One region of the Aeromonas rivipollensis genome, then DNA from elsewhere that is predicted to be linked to it. Evidence: predicted binding sites of a transcription regulator. Region 1 holds the regulator's gene; the other holds the start of a gene.
The links. The regulator NrdR, encoded in region 1, represses ribonucleotide reductase genes. The targets are predictions, from matches to a motif close to CACNNTATANNGTG.
Positions count from the first base shown of each region.

Region 2: the regulator NrdR is predicted to act here: its motif matches at 4,686-4,699, upstream of nrdA (class 1a ribonucleoside-diphosphate reductase subunit alpha).

Region 1 covers NZ_CP149130.1:3,456,572-3,464,074, forward strand. The annotation lists gene nusB (transcription antitermination factor NusB) at 1-26, opposite strand, end outside; gene ribE (6,7-dimethyl-8-ribityllumazine synthase) at 41-511, opposite strand; gene ribBA (bifunctional 3,4-dihydroxy-2-butanone-4-phosphate synthase/GTP cyclohydrolase II) at 804-1,913, opposite strand; gene WIR04_RS15695 (riboflavin synthase) at 2,056-2,709, opposite strand; gene ribD (bifunctional diaminohydroxyphosphoribosylaminopyrimidine deaminase/5-amino-6-(5-phosphoribosylamino)uracil reductase RibD) at 2,764-3,873, opposite strand; gene nrdR (transcriptional regulator NrdR) at 4,171-4,620, opposite strand; gene glyA (serine hydroxymethyltransferase) at 4,773-6,026, opposite strand; gene WIR04_RS15715 (hypothetical protein) at 6,457-6,744, shown strand; gene torS (TMAO reductase system sensor histidine kinase/response regulator TorS) at 6,790-7,503, opposite strand, start outside.
Region 2 covers NZ_CP149130.1:2,204,397-2,211,899, reverse strand. The annotation lists gene gyrA (DNA topoisomerase (ATP-hydrolyzing) subunit A) at 1-2,523, opposite strand, end outside; gene ubiG (bifunctional 2-polyprenyl-6-hydroxyphenol methylase/3-demethylubiquinol 3-O-methyltransferase UbiG) at 2,723-3,439, shown strand; gene WIR04_RS10090 (HAD-IA family hydrolase) at 3,439-4,122, shown strand; gene nrdA (class 1a ribonucleoside-diphosphate reductase subunit alpha) at 4,797-7,064, shown strand; gene nrdB (class Ia ribonucleoside-diphosphate reductase subunit beta) at 7,148-7,503, shown strand, end outside.

The DNA.
Region 1 (7,503 bases):
GCCTTACGGCGCTCGGACGGTTTCAATGTACTTCTCCTCGTTACACGTCCAGTTGTTTCAGGACGTTGATCATTTCGAGCGCGCTCAGTGCAGCCTCTGCACCCTTGTTACCCGCCTTGGTACCGGCACGCTCGATGGCTTGTTCAATGTTTTCAGTGGTCAGTACGCCGAAGGCGACGGGAATGTCATACTCCATCATCACCTGGGCCAGCCCCTTGCCGTTCTCGCTCGCCACCAGTTCGAAGTGATAGGTGCCGCCACGGATGACGGTACCGAGCGCTACTATGGCGTCGTATTGACCGCTCTTGGCCAGCTTCTTGGCTGCCAGGGGAATTTCGACGGCACCCGGCACGCGCACCAGGGTGATATTGCTGTCCTGGACCTGGCCTTGACGCTTCAGCACGTCCAGCGCGCCGTTCACCAGGCTGTCATTGATGAAGCTGTTGAAACGGGCAACGACAATAGCAACACGCGCCTCGGGAGCGGCGATATTCCCTTCGATAATCTTCATTGGAAATCCTGTCTCTGTGCAATCAATAGGGGCCGGGGCCAAAAGTGCACGCATTCTAGCACAACAGAGCCGCGACAAAAAACCATGGCCGCAACGAGCGGCCATGATCGTCATTCAAGCCATCAGGGGCTTACTCGCCGACGTATTCCACCACTTCCAGACCGAAACCGCCGAGAAGAGGGGGATACTTCATCGAGCGAGTACCAAGGCGTTTACTCGCCGACGTACTCAACTACCTCAAGGCCGAAGCCGCTGACGAGGATGGTATTTCGTCAAGCGAGTACCAAAACGCTTACTCGCCGACGTATTCCACCACCTCAAGGCCGAAGCCGCCTAGGGCATGGTATTTCTTCGGCGAACTCAAGAGGCGCATCTTGCCGACCCCGAGCGCCTTGAGGATCTGGGAACCCACGCCGACCCGGCGCGAGGTGCCTTGCCACTTGGCCCCTTCCGGTGCCAGCCCCTTGTCGGCGGCTTCAAAGCCCTTGACCCGGGCCAGCAGCTCGGCACCCTGGGCTTCGGCCCCCAGGATCACCAGCACACCGCCCTCTTCGGCGATGCGGGCCATGGATTTGGGCAGCGGCCAGCTGCGGGCGCTGTGGCGATCCGTCAGCAGCAGATCGCTCAGCACGTCGTGCAGATGGACCCGCACCAGGGTCGGCAGGTCGGCCTTCACCTCGCCTTTCTTGAGGGCGAAGTGCACCTGGTTGTCGATGGTGTCGCGGAAGGTGACCAGATCAAACTCCCCGAACTCGGTGGGCAGCTTGCACTCGGCCACCTTCTCCACCGTGGTCTCGTGCTGGTTGCGGTACTCGATGAGGTCGGCGATGGTGCCGAGCTTGATGCCGTGCTGCTCGGCGAAGATCTCAAGGTCGGGACGGCGCGCCATGGTGCCATCCTCGTTGAGGATCTCGACGATGACGGAGGCCGCCTCGTAACCGGCCAGACGGGCCAGATCGCAGCCCGCTTCTGTATGGCCGGCACGGGTCAGCACACCGCCATCCTGCGCCATCAGCGGGAAGATGTGGCCAGGCTGCACCAGATCGGCGGCCTTGGCGTTCGGTGCGACGGCGGCCTGTACGGTGACGGCGCGATCGGCGGCGGAGATGCCGGTGGTCACACCCTCGGCCGCTTCTATGGTCACGGTGAAGGCGGTGGAGAACTGGGCGTTGTTGCGATCGACCATCAGCGGCAGCGCCAGCTGCTTGCAGCGATCCCGGGTCAGGGTCAGGCAGATTAAGCCCCTGCCGTAACGGGCCATGAAGTTGATATCCTCCGGACGGACACAGGAGGCGGCCATGATGAGGTCCCCTTCGTTCTCCCTGTCTTCGTCATCCATCAGGATCACCATCTTGCCCGCCTTGATATCGGCAATGATTTCCTGGGTTGTGCTCAGCGCCATGGGCTACTCCATCAACATGCTTGGGGAATTGAGCCTGCCGGCTCGGCTTGATACTGCATCATTGTCTGCTAGATGGGGGCGCGGGGCCCCATTTCAATCGGAGCGGGATCACAGAACCGTATTTTGCCCGCTCGCCTGCCTGTCAGATAAACCCGGATCGGGCCAGGGTCTCCAGGGTCAGGCTGGATCCGCCCTGCTCCTGCGCCCTGCCCTGCATCAGTCGCTCCAGATAACGGGCGATTTGATCCACCTCCAGGTTCACCCTGTGGCCCGGTTTCCAGCGCGTTATGGTGGTCTCCTGGGCGGTGTGGGGCACTATCGTCAGGCGGAACAAGTCCCCCTGCACGGCGTTGACCGTCAGGCTGATGCCATCCACCGCAATCGACCCCTTCTCGGCGATGTAGCGGGAGAGCTCCGTCGGCGCCTGGATCCAGTACTCGATGGCGCGGCCGCTGCTGGACTTGCTCTTCACCTCGCCTATGCCGTCCACATGGCCAGAAACCAGGTGGCCGCCGAGGCGGGAGCTCGGCATCAGCGCCTTCTCGAGGTTCACCGGATCCCCCACCTTGGCCTCGGCAAAGCCGGTGCGAGAGAGCGTCTCAAGGGAGACGTCCGCGGTGTAGCTGTTGTCCCCCAGGGCCACCACGGTCAGGCAGACGCCGTTGGTGGCGATGGAGTCGCCCAGCTTGACGTCGCCAAAGTCCAGGGTCGGGGCATGGACTGTGAGGGCCATGTCATCCCCCTGGCGGCGCAGGGCGGCCAGGGTCCCCATGGCTTCGATAATTCCGGTAAACATGCAGATCACCTTGATAATGACGGGGCCGAATCGGCCCCGATAGACAGTGAAAAATCAGGCAATTTTCGCTGTGATGCGAATATCCTGCCCCACCAGGCGCACATCCTTGAGAGTGAGCTTGGGGGCCTGGAACAGCTTGGTCAACTCCGGCAGGTGGAACAGGCCGCGTCCCTCGTCCCCCAGCAGCTTGGGGGCCTGATAGAGCACCAGCTCGTCCACCAGCCCCTTGGCCAGCAGAGCGCCGCACAGCCTGGGGCCCGCCTCCACCAGCACAGAGTTGATGTTCTGCTTGGCCAGCAGCATGAAGAGGCTGACCAGATCCAGCTTGCCATCCAGCAGCGGCAGGGTCAGCTGCTGCACCCAGGCCGGCCAGTCCCCGTCGACCTTGTGACGGGCCAGCAGCACGGGGCCCTCGCTCTGGAACAGGGGCAGGTCCGGGGTGAGCCGGTTTTGGGAATCGACGATGACCCGCAGCGGCTGGCGCAGGGTCTCCCTGGGATAGCTGGCCTTGACCGAGGCCGGCAGCTCGTCCCAGCGCACGTTGAGGGAGGCGCCGTCGGCCAGCACCGTCTCGGCGCTGGAGAGCACCGCATCGTGGCGGGCACGCAGCCGCTGCACGTCGCGGCGCGCCTCCGGGGAGGTGATCCACTGGCTCTCGCCGCTCGCCATGGCGGTGCGACCGTCCAGGCTGGCGCCGAGCTTGACCGTCACCTGCGGGAAGGCGGTGCGCATCCGCTTGAAGAAGCCCGGGTTAAGGGCCTCGGCCTCGGCGCTGAGCAGGCCGAAGTCGGTCTTGATGCCCGCCTCGGAGAGCATGCGCAGGCCGCGTCCCCCCACCTGGGGATTGGGATCCACCATGGCGGCGACCACCCGGGTCACGCCGGCCTTGATCAGCGCCTCGGCGCAGGGGGGGGTGCGACCGTGATGGGAGCAGGGCTCCAGGGTCACATAGGCGGTGGCGCCGCGGGCCTCTTCACCGGCGGCATGCAGGGCATAGACCTCGGCATGAGGTTCACCGGCACGCTGGTGCCAGCCCTCCCCCACCACCACGCCGGCCTTCACCAGCACGGCGCCCACACAGGGATTGGGGGCCGTGGTGTAACGGCCGCGGCGGGCCAGTTCGAGGGCCCGACTCATCCATTGGTAATCATCTTGACTAAACATCTGGGCTCCTCTGACATAACATCCCGGCTTTGCGCAGCATCGTAGGTTCGATTAGCGCAGCGTAATCGGACGCGGCAACATGGGTTAGCAGAAAGACTTACTTCTCCAGCTTGGCGATCTCTTCGCCAAACTCGCGGATGTCCTCAAACCTGAGGTAGGGGGAGCGAAGCGGATATCACCTTGCCCACCCGATAGCATTACTTCTCCAGCTTGGTGATCTCTTCACCGAATTCGCGAATGTCCTCAAACCTGAGGTAGGGGGAGCGAAGCGGATATCACCTTGCCCACCCGATAGCATTACTTCTCCAGCTTGGCGATCTCTTCACCGAATTCGCGGATGTCCTCGAAGCTACGATAGACGGAGGCGAAGCGGATATAGGCCACCTTGTCCAGGCTCTTGAGCTCATCCATCACCAGGTTGCCCACCAGCTGGGAGGCGACTTCGCGCTCGCCGGTGGCACGCAGCCGGGACTTGATGTGGTTGACCCCCTTTTCGATGGCCTCCATGCTCACCGGCCGCTTCTCCAGGGCCCGCAGTATGCCGGCCCGCAGCTTGTCTTCATTGAAGGGCTCGCGGGAGCCGTTGGACTTGATGACACGGGGCATCACCAGCTCGGCCATCTCGAAGGTGGTGAAGCGCTCGTGGCAGAGCAGGCATTCACGACGGCGGCGCACCTGATGGCCTTCTGCCACCAGACGGGAGTCGATCACCTTGGTATCAACGGCACTACAGAAAGGGCAATGCATCTGACCTCCGGCGTTAACGGAAAAGGCACCTGCCCCGCGGGGTCAGGATCTTGGCCGGCCAGTGTAGCACGGCCATCCAAAGCCGGTAAAAGCCCAGAAAAAACAATGCCACCCTAAGGTGGCATTGGTCTCAAACCAGACTGTCTGGCCGATCAGGCATAGACAGGGAAGCGGCGGCAGATGTCCAGCACCTTCTCGCGCACTGTGGCCAGCACGGCGTCGTTGTCGTGGTTGTCCAGCACGTCGCAGATCCAGTTGGTCAACTGGATGGACTCGGCTTCCTTGAAACCACGGCGGGTGATGGCCGGGGTACCGATCCGCACACCGGAGGTGACGAAGGGGGAGCGCGGGTCATTCGGCACCGAGTTCTTGTTGACGGTGATGTTGGCCTTGCCGAGCGCGGCATCGGCGTCCTTACCGGTCAGCTCGCGGCCGATCAAATCAACCAGCATCAGGTGGTTGTCGGTACCGCCGGAGACAATCTTGTAACCGCGCTCCATGAAGGTGGCGGCCATGGCCTTGGCGTTCTTGACGACCTGGGCCTGGTAGGTCTTGAACTCGGGCTCCAGTGCTTCCTTGAAGGCCACGGCCTTGCCGGCGATGACGTGCATCAGCGGGCCGCCCTGACCACCCGGGAAGACGGCGGAGTTCAGCTTCTTGTACAGATCTTCGTCGTCAGCGGCGGAGAGGATCAGACCACCACGGGGACCGGCCAGGGTCTTGTGGGTGGTGGAGGTGACCACGTGGGCGTGGGGCACCGGGTTCGGGTAGACGCCTGCGGCAATCAGACCGGCCACGTGAGCCATGTCGACGAACAGGTAGGCACCGATCTTGTCGGCGATTTCGCGCATGCGGGCCCAGTCGACCACGCCAGAGTAGGCGGAGAAGCCACCTATCATCATCTTCGGCTTGTGCTCAACGGCCAGGCGCTCCATCTCGTCATAGTCGATCTTGCCGGACTCATCGATGCCGTAGGGGATGATGTTGTACAGCTTGCCGGAGAAGTTGACCGGGGAGCCGTGGGTCAGGTGACCACCGTGGGCCAGGTTCATGCCCAGCACTGTGTCGCCCGGCTGCAGCAGGGCCATGTAGACGGCGCTGTTGGCCTGGGAGCCGGAGTGCGGCTGCACGTTGGCATAGGTGGCACCAAACAGTTCCTTGGCGCGCTCGATGGCCAGGGTTTCGACCACGTCGACGTACTCGCAACCACCGTAGTAACGCTTGGCCGGATAGCCTTCAGCGTACTTGTTGGTCAACTGGGAGCCCTGGGCTTCCATGACACGGGGGCTGGTGTAGTTCTCAGACGCGATCAGCTCGATATGTTCTTCCTGACGACGGGTTTCGTCTGTGATGGCCTGCCACAGCTCTGGATCATAGCCGGCGATGGTCATGTCACGTTTCAACATCCGTTTATCTCCTGAAAATCGTTTGCGCGATAGGTGAAGTGGGCCCGCGCATTGTAACGTGAGCTGGATCAAAGAGACAGTCCAACCACCCAAAAACTTGTTTATAAAATGTAAAATACGTCGCAATTTTCGAAGCCGGAAACCCCTCTTCCCCCTCGCCTCTCGCGGGGCCCGCGTGCCCTCCGCCGACTTGCCCCCTCCTGGATCGCCCGACATTCCTCTCTGACCCGCCCTCCGAGTCCTCCCCAACGGAGGGCAAAAACCAGAGCCAGATCATGGATATAGCATTTACTAACAGATAACATCTTTAGACGGTACAACGGCTGCGAAGCCTGGCGAGCGGCCATGGGCTGGCAACGGCAGGGCCCTTTGGCGCACAGGGTCACACCAGAGCCCTGCATTTGCCTCTCTCACCACAAGGGGAAACGCCATGATGGATCATCTGATGCTGTTCGTGATTGTCGCTGTCTTTGCCATCTTCTACTGGGTCTACTACACCGGCAGCCGCAAGGGAGTCTGTACCGCCAACTGGGAGACACTGCCCACCCGGGAGCAGTACCTGGCGGCCCACCCCGAGGCCGTCGATGGAGATCTCATCTTCTGCATCCATTGCGGCCATCATCAGCAGCTCGAGGTGGGGGTGGTGCACCAGACCGACTACCGGCGCCAGCACATCTGCCCCCGCTGCAAGCAGGCGCTCTATAGAGACGAGACGTAAAGAGAGTAGGGGCGGGTCAGCCGCAGGTGGCAGGTCAACCTGAGGCTAATGTGGGGTCGTCAGGTGCCTCTCCTGCCACGCCTTGAGCGTCGCCACCGCCGCATCAAACTCCCCGGTCAGCCCTGCCGGATCAGCGTCACCCGCCTCCAGGGCGGCGCACTGCGCGGCAAAGTCATCCAGCCCGAGCGCCAGGGCACTGCCCTTGAGCTTGTGGGCCATCCCCTTGCGCTCTCCCCCCTCGCACCGCACCAGCGCGGCCACCAGCGCCGCCCCCTGGGATTCAAACAGTCCGATGAGCTGACGGATGCGCTGGCTGCCGAGCAAGGCCAGATCGGCGTCCAGCACGGGATTGGCGGCCTGGGGGGCGGGCGGGCTGACGGCGCCCTCCCTCGCGCCCGGCGGGGCCTGCGTTGTCTCTCCCTGGAACTGGCGGTCGATGGCGCTGGCCAGCGCCGCCAGGCGCACCGGTTTGCCCACAAAGTCCGCGAAGCCCGCCTCCAGACAGAGACGGATATCCTCGGGATACATCTGGGCCGAGATGGCGATGGCGGGCAGGGGGCGCTCGTGCACCTCCTCGCTGATGGCGGCCAGATCCTCGCGCAGGGTCAGACCGTCCATGTCCGGCAGACTGATGTCGAGCAGCGCCAGATCGAAACCCCGCTCCGTCACCCGCGCCAACGCAGATCGCCCGTCTTCCGCCAGGGTGACACTGTGGCCTAGGCGCACCAGCATGCCCTCGGCCACCAGCCGGTTGATCTC
Region 2 (7,503 bases), 1.3 Mb from region 1:
GTTGGTGATCAGCATGATCTGGTCGGTATCTTCGACCTGGATCGCATCGATCACCTTGCCGTTGCGCTCGTCCACCTTGATGGAGCGAACGCCCTGGGTACCACGGCTCTTGGTGGGGTATTCGTCCAGTGCGGTACGCTTGCCATAACCGTTCTCGGTGGCGGTGAGGATGGCACCTTCACCGCGCGGGACGATGAGGGAGACCACCTTGTCACCGGCACCCAGCTTGATGCCACGCACACCGGCGGCGGTACGACCCATGGGACGCACGCCCTTGAAGGTACCCTTGCTTTCGGTGCCTTCGGTACCTTCACCGTTGTCGCTGCCATCATCGTCGTTGCCGGCGTCGTCGTCGGTCTCGACTTCATCGCTGGCATCCGCATCGGCGCGACCGCTGCCTTCAGCGAAGCGAACCACCTTGCCCGCGTCGGAGAAGAGCATTATCTCGTTGCTGCCATCGGTGATGTCCACCCCGATCAGCTCATCACCCTCTTTGAGGTTGATGGCGCGAATACCGGAGGAGAGCGGACGGCTGAAGTCGGACAGGCTGGTCTTCTTCACGGTACCGTTGGCGGTGGCGAAGAAGACATACTTGTCGGCATCATATTCCTTCACCGGCAGTATGGCGGTGATGCGCTCACCCTCTTCCAGCGGCAGCAGGTTGATGATGGGACGACCACGGGCGCCACGGGACGCTTCCGGCAGCTGATAGACCTTGAGCCAGTAGACCTTGCCACGGGTGGAGAAGCACAGAATGGTGTCGTGGGTGTTGGCCACCAGCAGACGCTCCACAAAGTCCTCTTCCTTGATCCGGGTGGCCGACTTGCCACGACCACCGCGGCGCTGGGCCTCGTAGTCGGAGAGCGGCTGATACTTCACATAGCCCTGGTGAGACAAGGTGACTACCACGTCTTCCGGGGTGATCAGATCTTCGATGTTGATCTCGGCACTGGACATGCTGATCTCGGTACGACGCTCGTCGCCATACTGCTCGCGCACTGCCAACAGTTCATCGCGGATCACTTCCATCAGGCGTTCCGGGCTTGCCAGGATGAACAGCAGCTCGGCGATGAGATCCAGCAGGGATTGGTACTCTTCCAGGATCTTCTCGTGCTCGAGGCCGGTCAGCTTGTGCAGACGCAGGTCGAGGATGGCCTGGGCCTGGATCTCGGTCAGGAAGTATTGACCTTCACGGATACCGAATTCCGGCTCCAGCCACTCCGGCCGCGCCGCGTCGTCGCCTGCTTTTTCCAGCATGGCGGCCACGTTGCCGAGTTCCCAGCCCTTGGCAACCAGGCCCGCTTTCGCATCCGCCGGGGTCGCACTGTGGCGGATCAGCTCTATGATGGGGTCGATGTTGGCCAGCGCCACCGCCAGACCTTCCAGGATGTGCGCCCGATCCCGCGCCTTGCGCAGTTCGAACACTGTCCGGCGAGTCACCACCTCACGGCGGTGCAGCAGGAAGGCATCCAGGATCTCTTTGAGGTTCATCACCTTGGGCTGGTTGTTATCGAGCGCCACCATGTTGATGCCGAACGTGGTCTGCATCTGGGTGTGCTTGTAGAGATTGTTCAGCACAATCTCGCCGGACTCGCCGCGCTTGATCTCGATAACGATGCGCATGCCGTCTTTGTCAGACTCATCGCGCAGGGCACTGATGCCCTCGACCTTCTTCTCTTTGACCAGCTCGGCGATCTTCTCGATCAGCCGCGCCTTGTTCACCTGATAGGGGATCTCGTGAACGATGATGGTCTCGCGACCCGTCTTATCGTCCACTTCCACCTCGGCCTTGGCCCGCACATAGACGGAGCCGCGACCGGTGCGGTAGGCCTGTATGATGCCGGAACGCCCGTTGATGATGCCGCCGGTGGGGAAATCGGGCCCGGTGACATAGGTCATCAGCTCGTCAATGGTGAGGGCGCCGTTCTCGATCAACGCCAGACAGCCGTTGACTATCTCGGTGAGGTTATGAGGAGGAATGTTGGTCGCCATGCCCACCGCGATACCGGAGGAGCCGTTGATCAACAGGGTGGGTACCTTGGTGGGCATGACAGCCGGGATCATCTCGGTACCGTCGTAGTTCGGCACCCAGTCCACTGTCTCTTTGTCCAGATCGGCCAGCAACTCGTGGGAGATGCGCGCCATCCGCACTTCGGTGTAACGCATGGCCGCAGCGTTGTCGCCATCGACCGAGCCGAAGTTGCCCTGACCATCTACCAGCATGTAACGCATGGAGAAATCCTGCGCCATCCGGACAATGGTGTCATACACGGCGCTGTCGCCGTGCGGGTGATATTTACCGATTACGTCACCGACCACACGGGCCGATTTCTTATAGGGCTTGTTCCAGTCGTTCCCCAACTCGTTCATAGCAAACAGAACGCGGCGGTGAACCGGTTTCAAGCCATCACGCACATCCGGCAGAGCTCGTCCTACGATCACGCTCATGGCGTAATCCAGATAGGAACTCTTGAGCTCTTCTTCGATGTTGACCGGCGTGATCTCTCTGGCCAGATCGCTCATAGAAAGCCTTAATCCCTAATTAGTTGTTCTTTGGCTTAAACAGCGCGACATGGTAACACACTGAGCCAAATACCTTAAGCCACAAATCCGGGTAACACGTCGGGCTGGTGTGACCAAGTCCGTCCGTTATAATGCCCGCCAGGACAATAGATTGCGCGCGCCCTGCCCGCTGCGCGCCCTGCCACAGGATCATCAAAAAATGAACAGTGATGCCAATGTCGATCTGACAGAAATCGCCAAATTTGAAGCCATCGCCTCCCGCTGGTGGGACATGGAGGGCGAGTTCAAACCCCTGCATCAGATAAACCCGGTGCGCCTTGACTGGATCACCGACAAGAGCGGCGGCCTGTTTGGCAAACGCGTGCTCGACATCGGTTGCGGTGGCGGCATCCTCTCCGAGAGCATGGCCCGCCGTGGTGCTCGCGTGACCGGCATCGACATGGGCAAGGAGCCCCTCGGGGTCGCCCGCCTGCACGCTCTCGAGCAGGGGGTGGAGCTCGAATACCGCCAGATGACCGCCGAGGCCCACGCGGACGAAGCCCCGGGCCAGTATGACGTGGTCACCTGCATGGAGATGCTGGAACACGTGCCGGATCCCGCCTCCGTGCTGCGCGCCATCGCCACCCTGGTGCGCCCGGGGGGCAAGGTGTTTGTCTCCACCATCAATCGCAACCCGAAAGCCTACCTGATGATGATCCTGGGGGCCGAGTACCTGCTGAAGATGGTGCCCAAGGGCACCCATGATCACAAAAAGTTCATCACCCCCGCCGAACTGTGTCGCATGGGTGAAGCTGCGGGCCTCTTGGTGCGGGACATGAGCGGGGTGCACTACGCACCGCTCTCCAACAGCTTCAAGCTCGGCAAGAACGTCGACGTCAACTACATGGTGGCCTTCGTGCGCCCGGAGTCAGTCTGATGAGCACCGACAAGGCGCCCCTGCGCTGCGTGCTGTTCGATCTGGATGGCACCCTGCTCGACACGGCACCGGATCTGGGTGCCGCCGTCAACCATGTGTTGATAAGCGAAGGCTTTGCCCCGCTGCCCGAGGCCATCATCCGCCAGACCACCTCCCACGGCGCCCTCGGGCTGCTCAGGGCGGGCCTCGGCGACGATCTGCTGGAAGAGCTGGGGGCCAGCCGCCTTCGCACCGCCCTGCTCGACCATTACGCAGCCAACCTCTGCGTCGGCACTCGTCCCTATGAGGGGATGCTGGATCTCATCGAATGGCTCGACGAGAAGAAGCTGCCCTGGGGCATAGTCACCAACAAGCCGGGCTTTCTCACCGAGCCGCTCTTGGCCGCCCTGCCGGCGCTCGCCAGCTGTGGCGTCACCGTCAGTGCCGACACCCTGCCGGTGCGCAAGCCAGATCCCGCCCCCATGTTCTTTGCCTGCGAGCGGCTCGGGGTCGAGGCGGCACATTGCCTCTATGTAGGTGACCATGTGCGGGACATAGAGGCGGGCCGCAACGCCGGCATGCGTACCGCGGTGGCGGGCTGGGGCTACCTGAGCGAGGACGAGGATACCGCCGACTGGGGCGCGGATCTGCAATTCGACACAGTGCAGGCCCTGCACCACTGGCTGCGCTACGAACTGACCTGATCCAGACCTGCACTGCACTGCATAAACGGTATAAGTGGAACATCGGGGGGCTGATCTGCAGTTCGACGCCCTACAAGGCAGGCCCGCCACCACTGGCTGCGCTACGAGCTGATCTGAGCCAGTCCTGTGCCAGCACTGCATAACGCTATAGATGGATCATCCGGGCAGCTTTAACGTCAGAGGGTTGCCAGATGAGCACGGCGCTCATTCGCCGAGCCGCACAATGGCAATGACAGGGGGCGCAGATGCGCCCCCTGTTTTGAGGGGATGACAAGCGCGTGCCTGCGGGGACAGGACAGCTTTTGACCCTGGCTGCACAAGGGATAACCAGGCTGAATTTGCTAGTAAAAACACCCTCTTTTCGCAAGCAAAAAAAGTTATTTAAATTTTCCATCTTCGATCATCGGACTTGCATTTGCCGGATCGGACGCATGAAAACCCACTCACTGTGAGCAGTCACTAACTCGAGCCCGAACACCCACAATTTATCCACAGCTAATGCGTTATCCACAGATTGCAATGCCGTGCCGACCTCACTATCTTGTAGTTCGAATTTAAAATAACACTATATCTTGTGATTCATGGCGCACTTCACCCCCAGGCCACCCTAGAGAAGGGAACCCTGGATGCGAGGCGCCATGGTTTTTCGGGAATCAACTAAAGGTCATCAGCCAATGAACTTGTTTGTGACGAAGCGTAACGGCCACAAAGAACCCATCGATCTGGATAAAATTCACCGCGTGCTCGACTGGGCCGCAGAGAAGCTCGACAACGTGTCGGTCTCCCAGGTGGAGCTCAAGTCCCACATCCAGTTCTATGACGGTATCCGTACCGCCGATATCCACGAAACCGTCATCAAGGCCGCTGCTGACCTGATCTCCGAACAGAGCCCGGATTACCAGTACATGGCCGCCCGCCTGGCCATCTTCCACCTGCGCAAGAAGGCCTATGGCCAGTTCGAGCCGCCCCACCTCTACCAGCACGTTGCCCGTCTGGTAGACATGGGCAAGTACGACAAGCACCTGTTGACCGACTATACCCAAGCCGAATTCGAGGAGCTCAACGCCCATCTCGACCACTGGCGTGACATGGACTTCTCCTACGCGGCGGTCAAGCAGCTCGAAGGCAAGTACCTAGTGCAGAACCGCGTCACCGGCGAAATTTACGAGAGCCCGCAGTTCCTCTACATCTTGGTGGCGGCCTGCCTCTTCTCCAAGTATCCGAAAGATACCCGTCTGGACTACATCAAGCGTTTCTACGATGCGGTCTCGACCTTCAAGATCTCCCTGCCCACCCCCATCATGAGCGGCGTGCGCACCCCGACCCGTCAGTTCAGCTCCTGCGTGCTGATCGAGTGCGACGACAGCCTGGATTCCATCAATGCCACCGCCAGCGCCATCGTACGTTACGTCTCCCAGCGCGCGGGCATCGGCATCAACGCCGGTCGCATCCGTGGCCTCGGCAGCCCCATCCGTGGCGGCGAAGCCTTCCACACCGGCTGCATCCCCTTCTACAAGTATTTCCAGACTGCCGTGAAGTGCTGCTCACAGGGCGGCGTGCGCGGCGGCGCGGCCACCCTGTTCTACCCCCTGTGGCACACCGAGGTGGAGAGCCTGCTGGTGCTCAAAAACAACCGCGGTGTGGAAGAGAACCGGGTCCGTCACATGGACTACGGGGTGCAGATCAACAAGCTGATGTACCAGCGTCTCATCAAGGGCGGCGACATCACCCTGTTCTCCCCCTCCGACGCACCGGGTCTGTACGACGCCTTCTTCGCGGATCAGGACAAGTTCGAGCAGCTCTACGTCAAGTACGAGCAGGATCCGTCCATTCGCAAGAAGACCCTCAAGGCCGTGGATCTCTTCTCCCTGATGATGCAGGAGCGCGCCGGTACCGGTCGCATCTACATCCAGAACGTGGATCACTGCAACACCCACAGCCCCTTCGATCCGAGCGTGGCCCCGGTGCGCCAGTCCAACCTCTGTCTCGAGATTGCGCTGCCCACCAAGCCGCTCAACAACGTGGATGACGAAGAGGGCGAGATCGCCCTGTGCACCCTGTCCGCCTTCAACCTCGGCGCCATCGAGAAGCTGGAAGACCTGGAAGAGATGGCGGATCTGGCCGTGCGCGCCCTGGATGCGCTGCTGGATTATCAGGATTATCCGCTGAAAGCCGCGATGAAGGGCAGCATGAACCGCCGCACCCTGGGGATAGGCGTCATCAACTACGCCTACTACCTGGCCAAGAACGGCGCTCGCTACTCCGACGGCTCTGGCCTAGCCCTGACCCACCGCACCTTCGAGGCGATCCAGTACTACCTGCTGAAGGCCTCCGTGCAGCTGGCCCGCGAGTTCGGCCCCTGCCCGGCCTTCAACGAGACCACCTATGCCCAGGGGATCCTGCCCATCGATACCTATAAAAAGGATCTCGATGTGCTGTGCAACGAGCCGCTGCACCTGGACTGGGAGTCCTTGCGTGAAGAGATCAAGACAGTGGGTCTGCGCAACTCCACCCTGACCGCCCTGATGCCGAGCGAGACCTCCAGCCAGATCTCCAACGCCACCAACGGCATAGAGCCGCCGCGCGGCCTGGTCTCGGTCAAGGCCTCCAAGGACGGCATCCTCAAGCAGGTGGTACCCGAGTACCATCGCCTGAAAGATCAGTACGAACTGCTCTGGAAGCAGCCGAGCGTCGACGGTTATCTGCAGCTGGTCGGCATCATGCAGAAGTTTGTGGATCAGGCGATCTCCGCCAACACCAACTACGACCCGGCCCGTTTCGAAGGCAACAAGGTCCCGATGAAGCAGCTGCTCAAGGACTTGCTGACCGCCTACAAATACGGCCTCAAGACCCTCTACTATCACAACACCCGTGATGGTGCGGACGATGCCCAGACCGATCTGCAAGACGACGGTTGCGCCGGCGGGGCTTGTAAAATATAAGTCGCAGCACGATCTGATGAACCGGGCGGGAGCATGAAGCTCCCGCCCTCCTGTTTCCTCTCATTCAAGACATTCAAATCACCATGGCTTATTCAACTTTCTGCCAGACCCAGAACGACCAGCTCAAGGAGCCGATGTTCTTCGGCCAGTCGGTCAACGTGGCCCGTTATGATCAGCAAAAGCACGACATCTTCGAGCGGCTGATCGAGAAGCAACTCTCCTTCTTCTGGCGTCCGGAAGAGGTAGATGTGTCCCACGATCGCATCGACTACCAGGCCCTGCCGCCCCACGAGCAGCACATCTTCATCTCCAACCTGAAGTACCAGACCCTGCTGGACTCCATCCAGGGTCGCAGCCCGAACGTGGCGCTGCTGCCGCTGGTCTCCATCCCGGAGCTGGAGACCTGGATCGAGACCTGGGCCTTCTCCGAGACCATCCA